DNA from 4 places in the Azospirillum sp. TSO5 genome. Region 1 is predicted to be linked to each of the others. Evidence: predicted binding sites of a transcription regulator. Region 1 holds the regulator's gene; each other region holds the start of a gene.
What was found. The regulator PhoB, encoded in region 1, activates phosphate uptake and scavenging genes when phosphate is short. The targets are predictions, from matches to a motif close to TNTCATAAAACTGTCA.
Positions count from the first base shown of each region.

Region 1 (5,753 bases):
CTGGCGCAGAAGGATGGCCGCTGGGGCGCGGTGGTCGAGGCCAGTCTGGTCGATCGGCTGGGGGTCAAGCCCGGCGACACCATCCGCATCGGCGAAGGCGCCTACCGCGTCGCCGCCGTGCTGGACCGCGAGCCGGACCGCGCCTCCTCCAACGCCTTTTCACTGGGCCCGAGGGTGCTGGTGGCGCTGCCGTCGCTGCAGGCTACCGGGTTGCTGCAACCGGGCAGCCTTACATGGTGGAGCGCCAAGGTGGCGCTGCCGCCGCAAACCGACCTGAAGGCGTGGCAGGAGGGGTTGCGCACCCGCTTTCCCGACGCGCCCTGGCGGATGCGCGACTACACCAACGCCTCGCCGCAGATCGAGCGTTTCATCGACCGCATGACGCTGTTCCTGACGCTGGTCGGGCTGACAGCGCTGCTGGTCGGCGGCGTCGGGGTCGGCAATGCGGTGCGCAGCCATCTGGACTCCCGCGCCCGCACCATCGCCATGATGAAGTGCATCGGCGCGCCGGGGGCGCTGGTCTTCGAGCTCTATCTGGCGCAGATCCTGGCGCTCGCGCTGCTGGGCATCCTCATCGGGCTGGCGCTGGGCGCGGTGGCGCCGCTGGCGCTGGGCCGGCTGCTCGACGGCGTGCTGCCGGTGTCGGCCCATATCGGCGTTTATCCCGGAGCTTTGGCGCTCGCCGCGCTCTATGGCGTGCTGACGGCGCTGACCTTCTCGCTGTGGCCGCTGGGCCGGGCGCGCGAGGTGCCGGCGGGCGCCCTGTTCCGCGACGTCATCGCCCCGGCCGGCGGGCAGCCGCGCATGCCCTATACCGTCGCGATGATCCTGTCGGCCCTGGCGCTCGCCGGGCTGGCAGTGCTGACGGCGCACAACAAGCTGTTCGCCCTGTGGTTCGTCGGCGGATCCATCGCCACCTTCCTGGCCTTCCGCGCCGCAGCGGCGCTGGTCACCTGGGGGGCGAAGCGGGTGGGGCGCGTCCGGCGGCCGGGGCTGCGGCTGGCGCTCGCCAACCTGCATCGGCCGGGGAACCCGACGGCGGCGGTGGTGCTGTCGCTGGGGCTCGGCCTGACGGTGCTGGTCGCCATCGCGCTGATCCAGGGCAACTTCTCCCGCCGGGTGTCGGAGACCATCCCGCAGGATGCCCCCGCCTTCTTCTTCGTCGACATCCAGCGCGACCAGTTCGACCCCTTGCGCGACCTCGTGACCGCCGTCCCCGGCACCAGTTCCTTCGAGGCGGTACCGAGCCTGCGCGGCCGGATCGAGCGGGTGAACGGGCAGGAGGCGGAAAAGGCGCTGGTCAATCCGGAGCAGGCATGGATCCTGGCCGGCGACCGCGGCATCACCTATTCCGCGACGATCCCGAAGCATTCCACCGTCACCGCCGGCAGTTGGTGGCCGCAGGATTATGCCGGACCGCCGCTGATCTCCATCCATCAGAGCGTCGCCGAGGCCTTCGGCATCGGTCCCGGCGCCACCCTGACCATCAACATCCTGGGCCGCAGCATCGAGGCCAAGGTCGCCAACGTGCGCTCCGCCGATTTCAGCAGCATGGCGATCAACTTCACCATGGTCTTCGCCCCCGGCACGTTGGAAGGCGCGCCGCAGACCTGGGTCGCCACCGTCCGCGCCACGCCCGACGCCGAGACGCAGGTGCAGCGCGCCGTGCTGCAGCGCTTTCCCAACATCACCATGGTGCGGGTCAAGGACGCGCTGGACACGGTGTCGGAGATGCTGGGCCATATCGGCACCGCGGTGCGCATCGTCGCCGGCATCACGCTGGCCGCCGGCACGCTGGTCCTGGCCGGTGCGGTTGCCGCCGGGCACCGCCGCCGGGTCTATGATGCGGTGGTGCTGAAGGTGCTGGGGGCCACGCGCGGCGACGTGCTGCGCGCCTTTCTGCTGGAATATGGGCTGCTCGGCCTGCTGACCGCCGTGATCGCCGGCATCATCGGCACGCTGACCGCCTGGGCGGTGCTGAAGTTCCTGATGCATTGGGAATGGAGCTTCCTGCCGTCGGCGGTCATCACCACCGCTTTGCTGAGCACGGCGATCACGCTTGCTTTCGGGTTCTATGGTACTTGGCGCGCTCTGGGCCAGCCTTCGGCGCCATTGCTTCGGAACGAGTGACGCCTGAGTCATGAAGCCGCAGGAAAAACGAATCGTGAAAGCTTTTTCATCTGGAAAAAGCGCTGCCGATTCCTATTGAACCGCCTGACGGACTCGCCAATATGTCCTGCGACGGGATCACCCTATTCCACCGAGGAAACCAAACCATGGCAGACCCGACCTATAACCGCTTCGCGACCGTGGGCCGCGCGACAGATCGGGGATACTTCGACGAAGGCCTGCGGCAGCACATGCTGCGCGTGTACAACTACATGGGTGCCGGCCTGATCCTGACGGGTCTGGTCGCCGCGCTCGTGTCGTCCAGCCCGGCCATGCTCCAGGCCATCTTCGGCACGCCGCTGAAGTGGGTGGTGATGCTGGCCCCGCTGGCTTTCGTCATGGTGCTGTCCTTCGGCATCCAGCGCCTGTCCTTCGCATCCGCCCAGTTGATCTTCTGGGCCTATTGCGGTGCCATGGGCCTGTCGATGTCGGCCATCTTCCTGGTCTTCACCGGGGCGTCGATCGCGCTGACCTTCTTCGTCACCGCCGCCACCTTCCTGGCGATGAGCCTGTACGGCTACACCACGAAGGCCGACCTGTCGAAGATGGGCTCGTTCCTGATCATGGGCGTCATCGGTCTGGTGATCGCCGGTCTGGCGAACATCTTCTTCCAGTCGCCGGCCCTGCATTTCGCGATCTCCGCCATCGGCGTGCTGATCTTCACCGGCCTGACCGCCTATGACACGCAGGCGATCAAGGAAAGCTACGCCGAGGGCTACGATCACGAGAGCACCGGCAAGCTGGCCCTGATGGGCGCCCTGACGCTGTACCTGGACTTCATCAACCTGTTCCAGTTCCTGCTGCAGTTCCTGGGCCAGCGCAACAACGACTGATCCTAAAGACGCCTGATCGGACAAGCATCGGATCAAGCAGCAGCCGCCCGGAAGCACCCCGCTTCCGGGCGGTTTTCTTTTGGTCAGGTCTCCACCGTCACCGGGTCGCCGACCGCCAGCCCCAGCACCCGGTCGGCTCGCCCGCGGTTGACGGCGATTTCCGCCAGTCCGTTTGAGTTCTCGTACCACAGCGGCTGCCCCGGTCCGACGGCTCCGAAGGTGCGGGCGCGAGCGATGCGACTGCCTGCCACGGTCAACACCGCGTCGGCGGGCAAAGTGGTGGCGCGCATGCCGGTCATGGCGTTGCCGTAGACATCGACATAGACGATGCGCGGCAGCTCGTCCGGCCAGTCGGGACGGTCGATGGCGGCGGGGGCGAGCGGGCTGCGGTCGACCGGGCGACCGGTGGCGAGGCTGGCGGCGACAGGTGCGAACAGGTCGCGTCCGTGGAAGCTGGCGGACAGCCGGTCCGGAATCCAGTCGATGGTCCAGGCGTTTAGCGACGTTGCGCGGCGGGCGATCAGGGCGAACAGGCCGTTGTCGGGACCGACGAACCAACGCCCATCTGCCTCGACCATCACCGGCCGGCGGTCGGTGCCGACGCCAGGATCGACGACGCAGAGGAAGACGCTGCCGGCGGGAAAGGCCGGGGCGTAGGCAGCCAGCAGATAGGCGGACAGCTGCGGGTCGAAGGCGGGGGCGTCGGCGAACAGGTCGATGACCGGGACGGTGGGCGCCTGTTGCGCCAACACCGCCTTCATCTGGCCGGTGTAGGGGCCGGAGAGGCCGAAGTCGGTGAAGAGCAGGATCATACTGTGTTGTCCCCTCTACGGCTTTGCCCCCTCCCTGACCCTCCCCCGCTATCGCGGGAGAGGGGACTGCCGCCGCTTCGCAGATAACTCATGCCGACAAGCGTCCAACCCCCTCTCCCGCGAAGCGGGGGAGGGATGGGGAGGGGGCAATCGAAGCCAACCCCTCACACCGACTTCGTATCCAGCGCATACCCCGCCGACCGTACGGTGCGGATCAGGTCCAGTTCGTCCTCTTCGTTCATCGCCTTGCGCAGGCGGCGGATGTGTACGTCCACCGTACGCGGCTCGACGTACACGTCGTGGCCCCACACCAGATCGAGGAGCTGTTCGCGCGAGAAGACGCGGCCGGGATGCTGCATGAAGTGGCGCAACAGGCGGAATTCGGTGGGCCCGAGATGTACGTCCCGGCCGTTGCGGCGTACGCGGTGGGCGGCCAGATCCATCGTCACGTCGGCGAAGGTCAGCACCTCGTCGGTCATGCCGGGGGAGGCGCGGCGCAGCACGGCGCGCATGCGGGCCACCAGCTCGGTCGGGGAGAAGGGCTTGGTGATGTAGTCGTCGGCGCCGGAATTAAGGCCGCGCACCCGGTCGCCCTCCTCGCCGCGGGCGGTCAGCATGATGATCGGGATGTCGCGGGTCTTGGCATTGCGGCGCAGCTGGCGGCAGACCTCCAGCCCGCTCATCAGCGGCAGCATCCAGTCGAGCAGCACGATGTGCGGCGTCTGTTCGCCGGCGGCCAGCAGGGCCTCCTCGCCGTCGCTGGCGGTGGCGACGCGGAAGCCTTCCTTTTCCAGGTTGTACTTCAGCAGCGTCAGGATGTCGGCCTCGTCCTCGACGATCAGAACGAGCGGCTTCAGGGCCGCATTCATGGTGGCTCCGTTGACAGCGCGCGTCTCGACGTTAACCGGCATGGGACAGCCTTTTCAACAAAGGAGGAAGGGGACAGGAGTAGGGCACAGTGGCGCAGGACTCAGCCGTAGCGGCCGGTGATGTAGCCCTGGGTGCGCTCGTCGCGCGGGTTGGTGAAGATTTCCTCGGTGTCGTCGCACTCCACCATCTCGCCCAGATGGAAGAAGGCGGTGCGCTGGGACACGCGGGCGGCCTGCTGCATGTTGTGGGTGACGATGACGATGGTATAGTTGGCCCGCAGCTCGTCGATCAGCTCCTCGATATGAGCGGTCGCAATGGGGTCGAGCGCCGAGCAGGGCTCGTCCATCAGGATCACCTCGGGGCTGACGGCGATGGCGCGGGCGATGCACAGCCGCTGCTGCTGGCCGCCGGACAGGCTGGTGCCGGGCTCGCGCAGGCGGTCCTTCACCTCCGCCCACAGACCGGCGCGTTTCAGCGAGGTCTGCACCACCTCGTCCAGCTCGTCCCGTCCCGATGCGAGGCCGTGGATGCGCGGGCCGTAGGAGACGTTGTCGTAGATCGACTTTGGGAAGGGGTTCGGCTTCTGGAACACCATGCCGACGCGGGCGCGCAGCTGCACCGCATCGACCGCCTTGCCATAGACGTCCTCGCCGTCCAGCGCGATCCGCCCTTCGACCCGGCAGCCCTCGATGGTGTCGTTCATCCGGTTCAGGCAGCGCAGGAAGGTCGACTTGCCACAGCCGGACGGGCCGATCAGCGCCAGCACCCGGTTTTCCTGGATGTCGAGATCGATGCCCCGCAGCGCCTGCTTGGCGCCGTAGAACACCTTCACCCCATGGGTTGTCATCTTGTTGGGCAGGGCGGCAGTGGAGGCCCGGTCCGGTTGCCGGTCGCCACGGGACCGCAGCTTCAGCGGGCTCGGGATGCTGCCTGGAATGCTCATGGGGCGCTCACCACCGTCTCTCGAAAATCTTGCGCAGGATCACGGCCGCCCCATTCAGCAGGATCAGGACGCCGAGCAGGATCAGGATCGCCGCGGAGGTGCGCTCGGTGAAGGCACGCTCGGGGC
Region 1 covers NZ_LGQY01000043.1:57,974-63,726, forward strand. Annotated here, with positions in the region: gene TSO5_RS13475 (FtsX-like permease family protein) at 1-2,130, shown strand, start outside; gene TSO5_RS13480 (Bax inhibitor-1/YccA family protein) at 2,277-3,002, shown strand; gene TSO5_RS13485 (SAM-dependent chlorinase/fluorinase) at 3,086-3,814, opposite strand; gene phoB (phosphate regulon transcriptional regulator PhoB) at 3,979-4,683, opposite strand; gene pstB (phosphate ABC transporter ATP-binding protein PstB) at 4,785-5,627, opposite strand; gene pstA (phosphate ABC transporter permease PstA) at 5,635-5,753, opposite strand, start outside.

Region 2 (5,753 bases), on a different contig from region 1:
TGCCTCCACCTGATCGTGGGTGACGTAGAGGCTGGTGATGCCGAGCCGGTCCTGCAGCCGCTTGATCTCCACCCGCATCTGGGTGCGCAGCTTGGCGTCCAGGTTCGACAGCGGTTCGTCGAACAGGAAGGCGGCGGGTTCGCGCACGATGGCGCGGCCCATGGCGACGCGCTGGCGCTGGCCGCCCGACAGCTGGCTCGGCCGGCGGTCGAGGAAGCGGCCGAGTTCGAGGATCTCCGCCGCCTTGTCGACGCGGGCGCGGATTTCCGCCTTCGGAATCCCGCGGATCTTCAGGCCGTAGGCCATGTTGTCGAAGACCGACATGTGCGGGTAGAGCGCGTAGTTCTGGAACACCATCGCGATGTCGCGATCCTTGGGGTCCAGCTGGTTGACCACGCGCCCGCCGATGGCGATCTCGCCGCCGGTGATGCCCTCCAGTCCGGCGACCATGCGCAGCAGGGTGGACTTGCCGCAGCCCGACGGCCCAAGCAGGACGAGGAATTCGCCGTCCTGGATCGCGATGTCGATGCCCTTGATCGCTTCGACCGGGCCGTAGGACTTGCGGACGTTGCGGATTTCAACGGTTGCCATTGTTCTTCTTTCCCTTCGCCCGCGCTTACTTTTCGCTGTCCACAAGACCTTTGACGAACCAGCGCTGCATGAACACCACCACTGCCACCGGCGGCAGCATCGCCAGCACCGTGGTCGCCATGATGATGTGCCAGTCGTTGGCCGATTCGCCGGTGCCGATCATCTTGGTGATGCCGGTCACGATGGTTTCCATGTCGCCGCTGCTGGTGACCAGAAGCGGCCAGAGATACTGGTTCCAGCCATAGATGAAGAGGATGACGAACAGCGCCGCGATGTTGGTGCGCGACAGCGGCAGAACCACGTCGATGAAGAAGCGCACCGGCCCGGCGCCGTCGATCTTCGCCGCCTCCAGCAGCTCGTCCGGGATGGTCAGGAAGAACTGGCGGAACAGCAGCGTCGCGGTGGCCGAGGCGATCAGCGGGATGGACAGCCCGGCATAGGTGTTGATCAGCCCCAGATCGGCGACGACCTTGTAGGTCGGGATGATCCGCACCTCCACCGGCAGCATCAGCGTGATGAAGATCAGCCAGAAGAAGGCCATGCGCAGCGGAAAGCGGAAGAAGGCCACCGCATAGGCCGACAGGATGGAGATGGCGATCTTGCCCAGCGCGATGGACAGCGCCATCACCAGGCTGTTCAGCATCATGGTGCGGACGGGCGTGTACATGGCGCGCTCGCCCGCCTCGCCGACCCAGGCCTGGGCGTAGTTCGCCGCCCCCTCCCCGCCCGGCCACAGCGGCAGGCCGCCGCGCCCGATGGTGCCGGCATCCCAGGTGGAGCCGATCAGCGTCACATAGATCGGATAGGCGAAGATCAGCACGCCGACGATCAGGACGATGTGCGGCACCAGATCGATGAAACGGGTCTGCTTCATGAGTAATGGACCTTGCGCTCGACAAAGCGGAACTGCACCGCGGTCAGCGCGATGACGATCACCATCAGGATGACCGACTGGGCCGACGACCCGCCGAGGTCGTTGTTGACCACGCCGTCCTGATAGACGCGGAAGATCAGCGTCTCCGTCGCCTTGCCCGGCCCGCCCTGGGTCAGGGCGTGGATGGTGCCGAAGGTCTCGAAGAAGGCATAGACCATGTCGACCACCAGCAGGAAGAAGGTGGTCGGCGACAGCAGCGGGAAGGTGATGGTCCAGAACCGCCGCACCGGCCCGGCGCCGTCGATGCTGGCCGCCTCCATCACCGAGCGCGGGATCGCCTGCAGCCCGGCCAGGAAGAAGATGAAGTTGTAGGACACCTGCTTCCAGCTGGCGGCGAGGATCACCATCAGCAGCGCCTGCCCGCCGTTCAGCCGGTAGTCCCAATCAAAACCGAGCGCCCGCAGCGCGCGGCCGAAGGACCCGATGTCGGGATTGAAGATGAACATCCACAGCACCGCCGCGACGGCCGGGGCCAGCGCATAGGGCCAGATCAGCAGCGTCTTGTAGGCGCTGGCGCCCTTGATCTTGGAATCGGCGAGCACCGCCAGCAGCAGCGCGACGCCCATCGCCAGCACCGTCACCGCGACGCTGAAGATCACCGTGGTCTTCAGCGTGTCGAGATAGTTCGGATCGCCCAGCACATAGGTGAAATTCTCGAACCAGACGAACTCGCTGCGGATGCCGAAGGCGTCCTGAAGATGCACCGACTGCCAGACCGCCTGGGCCGCCGGCCAGATGAAGAACACCAGCGTCACCGCCACCTGCGGCGCAAGCAGCAGATAGGGCAACAGCCGGCTGTCGAAGGTGACGCGACGCTGCAAAGGTTGGTCTTTCGTGGGTTAGGCGTTGCGCTAGGGCGGAGTCCCCTCTCCGCCCGCCTCCCCCTCTCCCCGGGGGGAGAGGGGGAGGCGGGAAGGTTTCAGTCTGCCAATCAGCCCTTGTTGGCCCGCTCGAAGTTGCGGAGCACGGCATTGCCGCGCTTGATCGAGGCGTCGAGCGCCTGTTTGGCGTCCTGCTGGCCCTGGAAGGCCTTCTCAAGCTCTTCCTGGATGATGTTGCGGATTTCCGGCAGGTTGCCCAGGCGCAGGCCCATGCTGTTCTCGGTGGTCGGCGTCCGGGTCAGCTGGGCGGCCGGCACGTCGGCGCCGGGGTTCTTTTCGTAATAGCCCTGAGCCTTGGTCAGCTCGAAGCCCTTCATCGTCACCGGGACATAGCCGGTGTCCATGTGCCACTTGGCATCGACCTCGGGCCGGGCGAGGTAGGTGAAGAACTGCGACACCGCCTTGTATTCGGCCGGCGTGCGCTTGGGCGAAGTCATCACCCAGAAGGCGGCGCCGCCGATGATGCTGTTCTTCGGGCCATCCTTGGCGAATTCCGGCCAATAGGGCAGCGGGGCGGCACCCCAGGCGAAGGTCGCCTCCTTCAGAATACGGCTGCGCAGGCCCGATGAGGCATGGATCATCGCGCATTCGCCCGACGGGAACAGGGCGTCAGGCTTGTTGTCGCGGCCGCCATACTTGAACAGACCGTCCTTCTGCATGTCGATCAGCGTCTGGACATGCTTGACGTAGAGCGGCGCATTGATCTTCAGCTCGGCCTTCAGGCCGCCGAAGCCGTTGGCCTGGCTGGCGAAGGGCGTGTTGTGAATGGCGCCCAGCTGCTCGAACTGCGCCCACACCGGCCAGGAGGTGGTCAGCGGGCAGGTGGAGCCCGACGCCTTCAGCTTCTTCGCCGCTTCGATCATCTCCGGCCAGGTCGCCGGCGGCTTGTTGGGGTCGAGGCCGGCCTTCTGGAAAGCGTCCTTGTTGTAGAACATGATGGTGGTGGAGCTGTTGAACGGCAGCGCCATCATCTTGCCGTCCTTGGACGAGTAATAGCCCTTCACCGCCGGGATGTAGGCATTGGCGTCGAAGGACGCCCCCGTCTCCTGCATCAGCTGATAGACCGGCTTCACCGCCGGGCCGGCGGCCATCATGGTGGCGGTCCCGACTTCGAACATCTGCACGATGTGCGGCGCGTTGCCGGCACGGAAGGCGGCGATGGCCGCCTGCATCGTCTCCGGATAGCTGCCCTTGTAGGAGGCGTTGACCTGGACCGCCTGCTGGCTGTCGTTGAAGTCCTTGACGATCTGCTCCAGCTGGCCGCCCAGCGGCTGCGGCAGGCCGTGCCAGAAATCGACCACCGTCTTCTGCTGCGCCAGGGCCGAGCCCGGCAGGGCGGCGGCGAACAGCAGCGCGGTGGTGGTGGCGGCGCCCGTCAGGAGGGCAAGCTTGCGGCGGGTCAACATGCGGTGGGTCTCCCTATCCCGGTATGGTGCGCGGTTGTCATGAGGGCAACGGGTTGCCATCCCGCGACGCTTTCGTGAAGTTTTGGTGGCAAACGCATACGGCGCTGTGTGCGCTTGCGAAAAAGACCGGCGGTACGATGATCGTTTTCGAAACTGTTTGGTTGCTCTAACCGTCACACTGCGCACGCATACCAGGGTCTGTCAAGACGCCGCTTTACAGTTTTATGACGTGAAAACCACGGTGATGAAATGTTGCGGAGCGAAAATGCGCGGGCGCGAAATGTCTAACTTGGGCAGGCGGTATCAGGCCGGCGAACGGGCGGCAGGCTGCGGCTGAGCAGGCGACGCAGGGCGGTCGGGTCGCAGGGCTTGTGGACCATAGGAAAGCCGCTGCGGTCGACGCTGCGCAGCCGGTCGGGATCGGTGTCGCCGGTGACGATGACGCCCGGCACCCGCCGGCCGCAGCGGGCACGCACCGCCTGGATGGCGTCGATGCCGGTCTCCGGCCCCGACAGGCGCAGGTCGGACAGCACGAGGTCGGGAGTGGCGGCGCCCCCGTCCAACCCGGCACAGGCTTCGTCGATGCCGCGGGCGGGGATGACGGCATAGCCCCAGCCCTGCAACAGCAGCCCCATCCCCTCCAGCTGCATGGCATCGTCCTCGATCACCAGCACCGTGCCGGCCGCCGTCGGAGTTGCGGACGCAGACTGGCCGACCGCCGGGTCAGGGTCGCTGTCAGCGGAGTCGTCACCCGACCGGTCACCGTCATTGCCGGCCAGCGGCACCTCCACCGCGAAGACGGAACCCTTGCCAAGCCTGGAGCGCACGGTGACCGGATGCCCCAGCACCTGGGCCAGCCGCCGCACGATGGCGAGACCGAGGCCGAGTCCCTGCTTGCGGTCGCGTCCGGGATTGCCGAGCTGGTGGAAGTCTTCGAAGATCACGGCATGGTTGGCCGGATCGATACCGACGCCGGTGTCCCACACCTCGATGCGCAGGTTCGCACCGCGCCGCCGCGCCGCCAGCAGGATGCCCCCCTTCAGGGTGTAGCGCAGGGCGTTGGCCATGATGGGCCGCAGCAGCCGCTCCATCAGCACCGGATCGCTGGTCACCTGGGCGTCGAGCGGATGGACGTTGAAGCGCAGCCCCTTGGCCTCCGCCTCCGGCCCGAACTCCTCCAGCATCTTGGCGAGCAGTTCGTCGACCGGGAAGGTCTGCGGCTTGGCGGTGACCAGCCCCGCTTCCAGCGCCGACACGTCCAGCAGGGCGCGCAGCAGGGTCTCGCCGCCGATGATCGCCTGCTCCAGCTTGTTCGCCAGTTCGATGGAGGTCGGATCGGTCAGCCGGCCGCTCAGCAGATGGTGGAACAGGTGCATCGCCTGGAAGGGCTGGCGCAGATCGTGGCTGGCCGCGGACAGGAACTTGCCCTTGGCGGTGCGGGCGCGTTCGGCATCGGCACGCGCCTGCGCGGTCTCCGCCCTCGCTTCGGCCAAGGCGGCTGCCGCGGCATCGGCGACCAGCGCCACCGCGCGAATCCGCCCTCCGGCATCCGCCACCGGGGAAAGCGCCAGCGCAGACGGCAGGCCGGGGAGCGGGCCGGCCGCGCTGGCCGCTATCCCGGTCTCCATCACCTGCCGCCGCAGCCCCTCGATCCCGTCGGCGGTGCCGGCGGGCAGACCGGCCTCCACCAGGGTCTTCCCCTCCACCGCGTTTGGCGGGCAGCCAAGAGCGTCGGCGAAGGCACGATTCGCCACCAGCACGCGCCCATCCTCACCAAGCAGGGCCTGAGGCGATCCGCCGACCGACAGCAGGGCGTCCAACCAATCCTCGCGTGTCGGCGTTTGTTCTGGGATGAGAGGCATTGGCGTGTACTCGGCAAGGCTACGGGAAAGACCAACAACAGGAAAACGGGCGGCAGGATCGGCGATAAAAGGGAGGTCC
Region 2 covers NZ_LGQY01000093.1:4,787-10,539, reverse strand. Annotated here, with positions in the region: gene TSO5_RS22400 (sn-glycerol-3-phosphate import ATP-binding protein UgpC) at 1-591, opposite strand, end outside; gene ugpE (sn-glycerol-3-phosphate ABC transporter permease UgpE) at 617-1,465, opposite strand; gene ugpA (sn-glycerol-3-phosphate ABC transporter permease UgpA) at 1,462-2,346, opposite strand; gene ugpB (sn-glycerol-3-phosphate ABC transporter substrate-binding protein UgpB) at 2,457-3,812, opposite strand; gene TSO5_RS22380 (PAS domain-containing sensor histidine kinase) at 4,097-5,674, opposite strand.
Region 2: a site for PhoB is predicted at 4,027-4,042, ahead of ugpB (sn-glycerol-3-phosphate ABC transporter substrate-binding protein UgpB). Genes of this name have one in related genera too.

Region 3 (5,753 bases), on a different contig from region 1:
TGGCCGGCGCCGGGACCCATGTCGACCAGATAGTCGGCGCTGCGGATCGCGTCCTCGTCATGCTCGACGACGATAACGGTGTTGCCGATGTCGCGCAGGCGCTTCAGCGTCTCCAGCAGCCGGTCGTTGTCGCGCTGGTGCAGGCCGATGGACGGCTCGTCCAGCACATACAGCACGCCGGTCAGGCCGGAGCCGATCTGCGACGCCAGCCGGATCCGCTGGCTCTCGCCGCCCGAAAGCGTCCCCGACCCGCGGCTGAGCGTCAGATACTCAAGCCCGACGGCGTTGAGGAATCCCAGCCGCTCGTTGATCTCCTTGAGGATGCGGTAGGCGATCTCGCGGTCCTTCGGGCGCAGATGCTCGTTCAACTCGCTGAACCACGCTCCGGCACCGGCGATGGACAGTTCCGCCGCCTCCGAGATGTTGCGGCCACGGATCTTGACCGCCAGCGCCTCCGGCTTCAGCCGCGCGCCCTTGCAGACCTCGCAGGGCTGGGAGGACTGGTATTTCGACAGCTCGTCGCGCGTCCAGGCGCTGTCGGTCTCGCGGTAGCGCCGTTCCAGATTGTTGACGATGCCTTCGAACGGCTTGTTGGTCTGGTAGCGCCGCAGCCCGTCGTCATAGGTCATGGTGATGGCCGACCCGCCGGAGCCGAACAGGATGGTCTGGCGGACTTTTTCCGGCAAATCCTGCCAGGGCGTGGTCATCGACGCGCCGAAATGCTCGCAGATGCTGTCCAGTGTCTGGTCGTAATATTTGGAGGTCGATCCGGCCCACGGCGCGATGGCGCCCTTGGCGAGCGTCAACCGCTCGTCCGGCACCACCAGCATCGGGTCGAAATAGATCTTGCTGCCCAAGCCATCGCAGGCCGGGCAGGCGCCGAACGGGTTGTTGAAGGAGAACAGCCGCGGCTCGATCTCCGGAATGGTGAAGCCGCTGACCGGGCAGGCGAATTTCTGCGAGAAGACGGTCTGCTCGTTGGTCTCGGCATTCTCGACCCAGACGATGCCGTCGGCCAGCCCCAGAGCGGTCTCCAGCGAATCGGCCAGACGGTTGCCCAGCCCTTCGCGCACCACGATGCGGTCGACCACCACCTCGATGTCGTGCTTCAGCTTCTTGTTGAGCGCCGGCACCTCGTCGATCTCGTACATGGTGCCGTCGACCCGCACGCGCTGGAAGCCGCGCTTGCGCAGGTCCTGGATTTCCTTCTTGTACTCGCCCTTGCGGCCGCGGACGAAGGGCGCCAGCAGCAGCAGGCGCGTGCCCTCCGGCATCGCCATGATCCGGTCGACCATCTGGCTGACCGTCTGGCTTTCGATCGGCAGGCCGGTGGCCGGCGAATAGGGGATGCCGACGCGCGCCCACAAGAGGCGCATATAGTCATAGATCTCCGTCACCGTGCCGACGGTGGAGCGCGGATTCTTCGACGTCGTCTTCTGCTCGATGGAGATGGCCGGCGACAGCCCCTCGATCGAATCGACGTCCGGCTTCTGCATCAGCTCCAGGAACTGGCGCGCGTAGGCCGACAGGCTCTCCACATAGCGCCGCTGCCCTTCGGCATAGATGGTGTCGAAGGCGAGCGACGACTTGCCCGATCCCGACAGGCCGGTGATGACGATCAGCTCGTCGCGCGGCAGATCCACATCGACGTTCTTCAGGTTGTGTTCCCGCGCGCCGCGGACGCTGATGTACTTGTTCATGGAGTGTTCTTTTACCCGAAGCCCATCCGGATGGAAAGCGGCAAGGCGCCGCGACGCATGACGAAAAACGGCCGGCCGAAAAGCAGAGCCCCTATGGCCGGCCGGCTGACGATATATGCGCCGGCCGCGCCATTGCCACCGGCGCCCGGCGCGGGTCCGTCATGACCAGAAGGGCGGCACCGCACGGAAACGCTTCCACAGATCCGGCAGAGCCTTGCGCCGCTTGTCGGACTGGCGGTCCATCCAGGCGGCGACGGCGGCGATCGTCTTCTGATCCGGCCCCTTCAACGAGCCCAGCATGCGGGCGCCGGTGACGGCGTCCTGGTCGGCGTCCAGCGCCGCCTGCAACGGCTCCAGCGCCGCGAAGAAGGGCAGGGTGGCGGCCTCCGGATAGAGCCCGCGAAAGAAGTCGGCGGTGTAGCGCAGTGTGCGCAGCCGCCGGCGCAGCTTGTCGCGCGCCTTGGCATCCTCCGGCGGCTTCGCCGTCTTGCCGAGCTTTGCCATCCGCGCCGACAGCCAGCTGCCGGCGAGCGTCGTGACCGGAGCCGACAGTGCGGCCCGGCGGTCGCCGTCGGCCTCCGACATCCAGCGGCCATGCTCCAGCCACGCGGCGAGCGCCAGCACCATGGTCGTGCAGCCCGGCGCCAGGATCGCCGCCACCGCCTCCCGCGCCGGCCCGGCGCCGGCGGTCCGGGCGAGCGAGGCCAACCGCTCCAAAGCCGTGGGGTCGATGCCCGCCGCCGTCTTCGGATTGGCGATAAGCGGATCGATGACGCCGGACATCAGCACGTCCCACCCGCGCGCCGGCCCCAGCCGCTTGGCGAGCGCGCGGCTTTCCTCCACCAGCCGGTCGGCCTCGGGCGAGGCGACCAGAGGCGCGAAGAAGCGGTGGGCGATGCGCAGCCGCCGCAGCGCGACGCGCATGCGGTGCAGCCCCTCCACATCGCCGCCCGCAAGCGCGCAGGATTCGTTGGCGAGGAACTGGCGCAACGCCTGCCGCAGGATGTGCCGGTAGGCCTCCGCCACCGTGGTCAGCGGCGACAGGCCGAGCGGTTCGGCCTCCACCGGCCCCGGCGCCTTGCCGGTGACCAGCCGCAGCCCGGCTTCCGCCTTGCTTTCGGTGCCGATGCGCATGGGGATGGCGGCTTGCAGGGTCAGCGCCAGATCGAACAGGCTGGCGACCTTGCCGGCCTTCAGCTCCAGTTCCACCTCGCCGACCGGCAGAGAGTTGCCGCCGGCATAAACGGCGCCGTCATCCACCGCCAGTTCGACCGCCGTCAGCGTATCGGGGCGCAGCAGCAGGGTGGTGCGGCGGAAATCGGTGATGAACAGGCAATCCAGCGCATCGAGTGCCGCCGCCGGAACCAACCCGGCGACGCCGGGATCGCTCAGCACGCCGATATCCACCGCCTCGCCCGCAACGATCCACTCCCATTCCCGCCGCACCGCCACGGCGGCGGAATCGCCGGGGCTGGCGCTGTTGACGGTCTTCAGGGTCTGGATGAAGCGGTCGCCCTCCTGCCGCACGCGCAACGCCACGCCGTTCGCCGCCAGCTTCAGGTCGGGCGTGTCGAAATAGGCGGTGCGCAGCCGCTGCGTCGTCGCCGGCCCGTCGGCCAGCGCCAGCAGTCCCGGAAGGGAGGCAACCCGAGCCAGATCCGGCGATGCGGCATGGAGTTTCAGTTCCACCTCGCGGAAAGCGACGGGGGTTGAGGGCTGCGCATCGGGAAGTGCGGGCGGGCTGACGGGCGGAATGGCGGGTGGCAAGGGTTGGCATCCTCCCGAATCCGGCCGGAGCGCGGCCTCGAATGAACCAAGTGGCTCCGTGGATACCCCAACCGCCGCCGCAGGTTAAGAGAGTTTACGCGGCTGCACAAAATCCGCCAGCCGCCCGGCCCCCAATTCCAGGTCGGCCCAATGCAGCGTTTCGAAGACCAGGACGGCACAGGCGCCGGTCGGGAACTTGTCGGCCAGCGCGTGACGCAGCCCGTGATCGCCGCTGCCGGTCAGGGCGTTCGCCAGCTCGTGCAGGTCCGGATTGTGCGCCACCAGCATCAGGCCGGTCGCCGAATCCGGCGCGTCGCGCAGCCGTTCCAGCAGCGTGCGGGCGCCGCACAGGTAAAGTCCCCGCTCATGCTCCACCGGTGGGTATGGCGCGCCGATGGCCGCCATCACGCGCTTGCGCGTCTCCACCGCCCGCACCGCCGTGGAACACAGGACGAGGTCGACGTGGGCGTGATGCTTGGCCAGATAGCCGCCGACCAAGGTGGCCGCCTTCTCGCCACGGGCGTTCAGCGGCCGGTCGTGATCGCCCAGCGACGGATCGTCCCAGGAGGATTTGGCGTGGCGCAGCAGGAACAGCGTCTTCATGGCGGAAATCGGTCGCGGCAGGGGAGGGAGAGGGGACGAGCGGACTGGGCGGGGTCGCAGCCTATAGCCAAATGGGAGTCCTGAAACCGTAACGCATATGGGATACTCTGTCTGCCCACCATATAACCGTCGTCGGCACCGCTGGAAGGCAGGCGCCGGCGCTCAGGGTTTCAAGATTTCAGAGGTCGACGTGACGCAACTCCAGGAACTCGATTCGGTCGGTATCGAGCCAAACGCTCCGGAACGCTTCATCAATCGGGAGCTGTCGTGGCTGGCCTTCAACCAGCGCGTCCTGGACGAGGCCGCCAATCCGAATCACCCGCTTCTGGAGCGGTTGCGCTTCCTGTCGATCTCCGCCAGCAACCTCGACGAATTCTACATGGTCCGCGTCGCCGGCCTGAAAGGGCAGGTGGCCGCCGGCGTGAAGGCGCCGAGCCCGGAGAATCTGACTCCCGCCCAGCAGTTGGCCGCGGTGAAGCAGCGCATCGCCCTGCTGATGGACAGCCAGCAGACGATGTGGCGCACGCTGAAGGGCGAGCTGCGGGAAGCTGGAATCTCCGTGGTCGATCCCAAGGACCTCAGCGAGGGCGAGCTGGACTGGCTGGAAGCCAAGTTCCTGGACGACATCTTCCCGATTCTGACCCCCATCGCCGTCGATCCCGCCCACCCCTTCCCGTTCCTGCCCAATCTCGGATTCTCGCTGGCGCTGCAGTTGCATGATCCGGTCAAGGGCCGTCATATCGACGCCCTGGTGCCGCTGCCCTCGCAGTTGGAGCGGTTCCTGCGCCTGCCCGGCTCGGACATCCGCTTCCTCCAGCTGGAAAAGGTGGTGATGCAGTTCATCGACCGCCTGTTCCCTCCGTTCCAGGTCAAGGCGCACGGCGTCTTCCGCGTCCTGCGCGACAGCGAGATCGAAATCGAGGAAGAGGCGGAGGATCTGGTCCGCACCTTCGAAAGCGCGTTGAAGCGCCGCCGCCGCGGCAGCGTCATCCGGCTCGCCACCGACAGCGGCATGGCGGCCGACCTGCGCGATTTCCTGCGCCATGAGCTCAACGTCGCCTCGGACGACGTCTTCATCCTGGATGGGCTGATCGGCCTGAGCGACACCAAGCAGCTGATCGTCGACGAACGGCCGGATCTGGTCTTCCGCCCCTTCAACGCCCGCTTCCCGGAACGAATCCGCGATTTCGGCGGCGATTGCTTCGCGGCGATCCGCCACAAGGACATCGTCGTCCACCACCCCTACGAATCCTTCGACGTGGTCGTCCAGTTCATCCGGCAGGCGGCGCGCGACCCGCAGGTGGTTGCGATCAAGCAGACCCTCTACCGCACCAGCAAGGACAGCCCCATCGTCGCCGCGCTGATCGAGGCGGCGGAGGCCGGCAAGTCGGTGACCGCGCTGGTCGAGTTGAAGGCCCGATTCGACGAGGAGGCGAACATCCGCTGGGCGCGCGACCTGGAACGCGCCGGCGCCCAGGTGGTCTACGGCTTCGTCGACCTGAAGACCCACGCCAAGGTGTCGCTGGTGGTGCGGCGCGAGAAGAAGGCGCTGCGCAGCTACGTCCATTTCGGTACCGGCAACTATCACCCGATCACCGCGAAGGTCTACACCGACCTGTCCTTCTTCACCTGCGATCCGGCGCTGTGCCACGACGCCGCCGTCATGTTCAACTTCATGACCGG
Region 3 covers NZ_LGQY01000128.1:106,204-111,956, forward strand. Annotated here, with positions in the region: gene uvrA (excinuclease ABC subunit UvrA) at 1-1,700, opposite strand, end outside; gene TSO5_RS27625 (CYTH and CHAD domain-containing protein) at 1,860-3,467, opposite strand; gene TSO5_RS27630 (histidine phosphatase family protein) at 3,552-4,070, opposite strand; gene TSO5_RS27635 (RNA degradosome polyphosphate kinase) at 4,261-5,753, shown strand, end outside.
Region 3: a site for PhoB is predicted at 4,147-4,162, ahead of TSO5_RS27635 (RNA degradosome polyphosphate kinase). Genes of this name have one in related genera too.

Region 4 (5,753 bases), on a different contig from region 1:
AGATCGACATCGGAAACGGCGTCGGCTTCTGGAACACCATGCCGACGCGGGCGCGCAGCAGGTTCAGGTCCTGCTTGGGCGACAGGATGTTGTGGCCGTCCAGCAGCACCTCGCCGGTGGCGACCTGCTTGGGATAGAGGTCATACATCCGGTTCAGGATGCGCAGCAGGGTCGACTTGCCGCAGCCCGACGGGCCGATGAAGGCGGTGACCTGACGGTCGTACAGCGGCAGCGAGATGCTCTTCAGCGCCCGGTAGCCGTCATAGAAGAAGTCCAGGTTGCGGACGCTGATCTTCTCGGGCAGGCCGGCACCGGCGATCGGACGGTCGGCGGCGGTTCCGCCCATCATGCTGGGGGGCATCTGGCGGCTGCCGTGGGCGGGGCTGTTGGCGTCCATGTGGGTCATCGTCATGGTTACTTTCTCGTCGTGCCGAGACCGGCCAGCAGCCGGGCGCCGATGTTGAGGAGCAGGATGGCGACCGTGATCAGCAGCGCGCCACCCCAGGCCAGCTGGCGCCAGTCCTCATAGGGCGACATCGCGTACTGGAAGATGACCACCGGCAGGTTGGCCATCGGCGCGTTCATGTCCGCGCTCCAGAACTGGTTGTTCAGGGCGGTGAACAGCAGCGGCGCGGTCTCGCCGCTGATGCGGGCGACGGCCAGCAGCACGCCGGTGATCATGCCGTTGCGGGCGGCACGGTAGGCCACCATGGTGATGACCTTCCACTGCGGCGCGCCCAGGGCGGCGGCGGCCTCGCGCAGGCTGTTCGGCACCAGCTTCAGCATGTCCTCGGTCGTGCGGACGACGACCGGGATGACCAGCACCGCCAGCGCCATCGCGCCGGCCCAGGCCGAGAAATGGCCCATGCGGACGACCAGAACCTCGTAGACGAACAGGCCGACCATGATCGACGGCGCGCTCAGCAGCACGTCGTTGATGAAGCGCACCACTTCGGCCAGCTTGGTGCCACGGCCGAACTCCGCCAGATAGGTGCCGGCCATGACGCCGACTGGCGTGCCGACCAGCGTCGCGACCGTGGTCATGATGACGCTGCCGAAGATGGCGTTCAGCAGACCGCCCTCCCCGCCCGGCGGCGGCGTGTTCTCGGTGAACAGGCTGAGATTGATCGCCGACAGCCCGTTGTAGAGCAGCGTCCACAGGATGGCGACCAGCCAGAACAGGCCGAAGCCGGCGGCGCCCAGCGCCAGGGTCAGCGCCAGCTTGTTGGCAATGCGCCGGCGGTGATACAGCCCCCCGATGGGGGTCGCCAGCGTCGCGGAATTGGACATCGTCATGGGCCTCAGACTCCGGCCTTGCGCTGCAGGCGCAGCAGCATCAGCTTGGCGATCGACAGCACGGCAAAGGTGATCAGGAACAGGATCAGGCCCAGCGCCACCAGCGAGGAGGTGTAGACGTCGCCCACCGCCTCGGTGAATTCGTTGGCGATGGAGGCCGAGATTGTCGTGCCCGGCGCCATGATCGAGGAGCTGATGCGGTGCGCGTTGCCGATGACGAAGGTGACCGCCATCGTCTCGCCCAGCGCACGGCCGAGGCCCAGCATGACGCCGCCGACCACGCCGGTGCGGGTGTAGGGCAGCACCACGTTCCACACCACTTCCCAGGTGGTGGCGCCCAGCCCGTAGGCGGACTCGCGCACCATCGGCGGCACCGTCTCGAAGACGTCGCGGGTGATGGAGGTGATGAAGGGCAGCACCATGATGCCCAGGATCAGGCCGGCGGTCAGGATGCCGATGCCGTAGGGCGGGCCCATGAACAGGTTGCCGATGCCGGGGATCTGGCCCAGCGTGTTGATCAGGAAGGGCTGGATGGTCGACTGCATGAAGGGGGCGAAGACGAACAGGCCCCAGATGCCGTAGATGATGCTGGGAATGCCGGCGAGCAGCTCGATGGCGACGCCGAGCGGGCGCTTCAGCCAGGCCGGGCACATCTCGGTGATGAACAGCGCGATGCCGAAGCTGACGGGAATGCCCACGGCCATGGCGATGATGGAGGTGACCAGCGTGCCGTAAATCGGGGCGAGCGCGCCGAATTGCTCTGACACCGGGTTCCAGACTTCGGTTGCGACGAAACCGAAGCCGAACGTGCGCAGTGCCGGAAGCGCGCCGTCGATCAGGGAAACCGTGACGCCGCCCAGGATCAGCAGGACGAGCAGCGCGAATGCGAGGGTGGCGTTGCGGAAGGCCGCATCCTGCAGGCGCTGGCGGCGGGCCCGTCGGGCAGTGGAGGCGTGTGCGTCGGTCAAGGTCAGCGCGATCTCGGTCATGGCCGCTCCGTGAGGCGTGCGGTGGGAACGGCGCAATTTCCGTTCCCACCGGCGATCATGCCCTCGGGCGAGCCGGCCGGCGGCCCACCCGAGGTCGGTTGGCCGTGGTTACTTGGCCGACGCGGTCCAGACCGGCTTGCCGTCGGCCTGGATGGTCTGCGACCAGGTCTTCTGGACCAGCGACACCACCGAGTCCGGCATCGGGACATAGTCCAGCTCGGCAGCCATCTTGCCGCCGTTCTTATAGGCCCAGTCGAAGAACTTCAGCGCTTCGCCGGAAGCCGAGGCGTCCTGCGGGTTCTTGTACATCAGGATGAAGCTGGCGCCGGTGATCGGCCAGCTCTCCGCACCCGGCTCGTCCGTCAGCAGGACGTAGTAGCCCTTGGCATTGGCCCAGTCGGCGTTGGCGGCGGCAGCCTGGAAGGCCTCGATCTTCGGAGCGACGGTCTTGCCGTCCTTGTTCTGCAGGTCGAGGTGCGTGATGTTGTTCTGCTTGGCGTAGGCGTATTCGACGTAGCCGATCGAGCCGTCCGTCTGCTTGACCATGTTGGCCACGCCTTCGTTGCCCTTGGCGCCGATGCCGGCCGGCCACTGGACGGAGGTGTTGGCGCCGATCTGGGTCTTGAACTTCGGGCTGGTCTTCGACAGGTAGTCGGTGAACAGGAAGTTGGTGCCCGACCCGTCAGAGCGGTAGACCGGGGCGATGGCGGTGTTCGGCAGGTTGACGTTGGGGTTCAGCGCCTTGATCTGCGCGTCGTTCCACTTGGTGATCTCGCCCATGTAGATGTTGGCGAGAACGGTGCCCGACAGCTTCACTTCGCCGGACTTGATGCCCTTCAGGTTCACGACCGGAACGACACCGCCCATGATCATCGGGAACTGGATCAGGCCGGCCTGCTCCAGCTCTTCCGGCTTCAGCGGCATGTCGGAGGCGCCGAAGGTGACCGTCTTGGCCTTGATCTGCTTGATGCCGCCGCCCGAACCGATCGACTGGTAGTTCAGGCCCGTGCCCGTCTCCTTCTTGTAGGCGTCGGCCCACTTGGCATAGATCGGGTACGGGAAGGTGGCACCGGCGCCGGAGATGTCGGCGGCCGAGGCGACCGACAGCGGGGCGACCGACACGGACAGAGCGGCCAGGGCACCGAAGGCGGCGCAACGAACGAACGCCGAAGTCATGGTTTTCACGGCAAAACTCCCGATAGGTTTGGACGGTGTCGTTGGGTTGGAGAAATGCCCGGCCTCGGCCGGACGTCGTAACCCGCCTTCTTCGTCGCGGTGACCATAGCCGCCGCCAGTGACGGGTTTGTTTTGTTTACGTGTCAGTTTTATGAAACCGACCCGTTCTTGACCGAAGCCGCACGCTCATCGCGCGGCCCGGATTTCCTGAAGGAACAGATGCACGGCGGAGCCGAGGCTGGTCGCCTCGTGCGACAGGCTTTCCGCCACCTGCAGCACGTCGCCGGCCTGGGCGCGCACCTTGGCCGCGGCCTCCGACAGGCCGGCGACATGGTCCGACGCCGCCTGCGTGCCGACCGCGACGCGGTGGGAGCTGTCGACGATGCTCGACGTGATGGTCGCCTGTTCCTCCACCGCCGCGGCGATGGCCGAGGCGTTGGATTCGATGCGCTGGACGCTGCCGGTCATGGTCGCCACCACCTCCGCCGTTTCGCGGCTGGCCGCCTGGGTCGCGGCGATCTGGCGGGCGATCTCGGCCGTGGCCTGGGCGGTCTGGCCGGCAAGGGCCTTCACCTCCCCCGCGACCACCGCGAAGCCGCGGCCCATCTCCCCTGCCCTCGCCGCCTCGATGGTGGCGTTCAGCGCCAGCAGGTTGGTCTGGCCGGCGATCTCGTCGATCAGCCCGACGACGGTGCCGATCTCACCCGCTGTGCTCGACAGGTCGGCGACGGTGGCCTTCACCTGCTCCGCCCCGGCGGCGGTGTCGCCGATGATCCGGGCCGATTCCCCGGTGCGCTTGCTGATCTCGGCGATCGACTGCGAGATTTCCGACGCGGCGGTCGCCACCTGCTGGATCCCCGCCGCCATCTCGCCGGACAGCTGCATGGCGGCCTCGGCGCGGTCGTTGGCATTGGCGGCGATGTCGGTCAGCGAGCGGGCGCGGGCGGCCATGACGCTCGCGGCCTCGGCCAGGGTCTCGACGCTGCTCAGCACGTTGCGTTCGAACTGGTCGGCGATCTCCAGCATGCTCGTGCGGCGGGCCGACGCGGCGTTGCGGCGCTCGACCTCCACCTTCTCATGCGCCTCTTCCATGGCGCGGGCATTGGCGATGAAGACGAACAGGGCGCGGGCCATGTCGGTGATCTCGTCGTTGCCGTCGGCCTTCTGCTCCACCGTCAGATCGCCGTCGGCGACCCGGCGCATGGCGTCGGCGAGCGCCTCCATCCGGCCGACGACCCGGCGCCCGACATAGAGCGAGACGATCAGCCCGGCCAGCAGCACACCGGCCGTTGCCAGCAGGATCTGGATTTCGTTGGTGCGTTCCAGCGCGTCATGGGCGGCGGCGGCACCGGCGGCGGTCGCCCGCTCGGCCGATTGGACCAGCCCATCGACCATGGCGGTCAGGGTGGCGCCGGTGCTGCGGTTGCTGTCGATCAGCGTGGCGTTCTCGGCATAAGCCGCCAGTTCGCCGCTGCGCAGAGCCAGGATGCCGTCATCGCCGAAGCCAAGCGCCAGCAGCCGCTCCGCCAGCCGGCGGACCTCCGCGCCCAGATCGTCGTTCGAGTCCTTCAAGGTGGCGCGGATCGTCGCCGCCAGCGGATCGAGCGTGCGGCGTGCGGTGGTCAGGCGGGCCGGCGTTTCCGCATTGCCGGCCTCGGCGAGTTTGCCGGCCAGCAGATTGGCATCGGCCATCAGGCCGCTCAGCACGGTGTAACGGTGCTGGGCCGCCGGCACGACGTTGGTCGACAGGTCCTGCATCCGGTCGGCAATGGCGTTGCCGGCCTCGGCGATGCGGCCGCGCGAATTCAGCATCAGCGGCAGCATGCGGGCGTTGGCGTCGCGGTCCAGCCGGACGATGTCGTCGACGCCGGCCGCCAGCGATTCGGCCAGCTTGTGCGCCTCCGCCTCCGGAATGCCGGGGGTGAGTTGGCGGACGCGGCGGGTGTAGACGCTCTTGTCGCCGTCACCGTACGCCGCCAGCTCGTTGATCGCTGCGACCACCGGAGCCGCCGCCTCGCTCTTCGCCAGCGGACGCAGCGCGCCCTGCAGGTCGGACAGCGCGGAGTCGAAGTCGGTGGACAGCGACATCACCTTCGACCGGTCGGTCTCGAAGGCACCGATCAGCAGCGATTTCGCCAGGGCGGCTTCCGCCCCGCGCAGTTGGAACAGTGGGATCACCGTCTGCCCCAACTCGGCGCCGATCACCGCGGAGGATTGCGAGGTCGCCTCCACCATTGCGGCGATCGCCTGGGCCAGCTGTTCGCGCGAGGCCTGCATGTCCGGCTTCAGCGC
Region 4 covers NZ_LGQY01000028.1:22,356-28,108, reverse strand. Annotated here, with positions in the region: gene pstB (phosphate ABC transporter ATP-binding protein PstB) at 1-412, opposite strand, end outside; gene pstA (phosphate ABC transporter permease PstA) at 415-1,296, opposite strand; gene pstC (phosphate ABC transporter permease subunit PstC) at 1,302-2,285, opposite strand; gene pstS (phosphate ABC transporter substrate-binding protein PstS) at 2,394-3,461, opposite strand; gene TSO5_RS07840 (methyl-accepting chemotaxis protein) at 3,648-5,753, opposite strand, start outside.
Region 4: a site for PhoB is predicted at 3,603-3,618, ahead of pstS (phosphate ABC transporter substrate-binding protein PstS). Genes of this name have one in related genera too.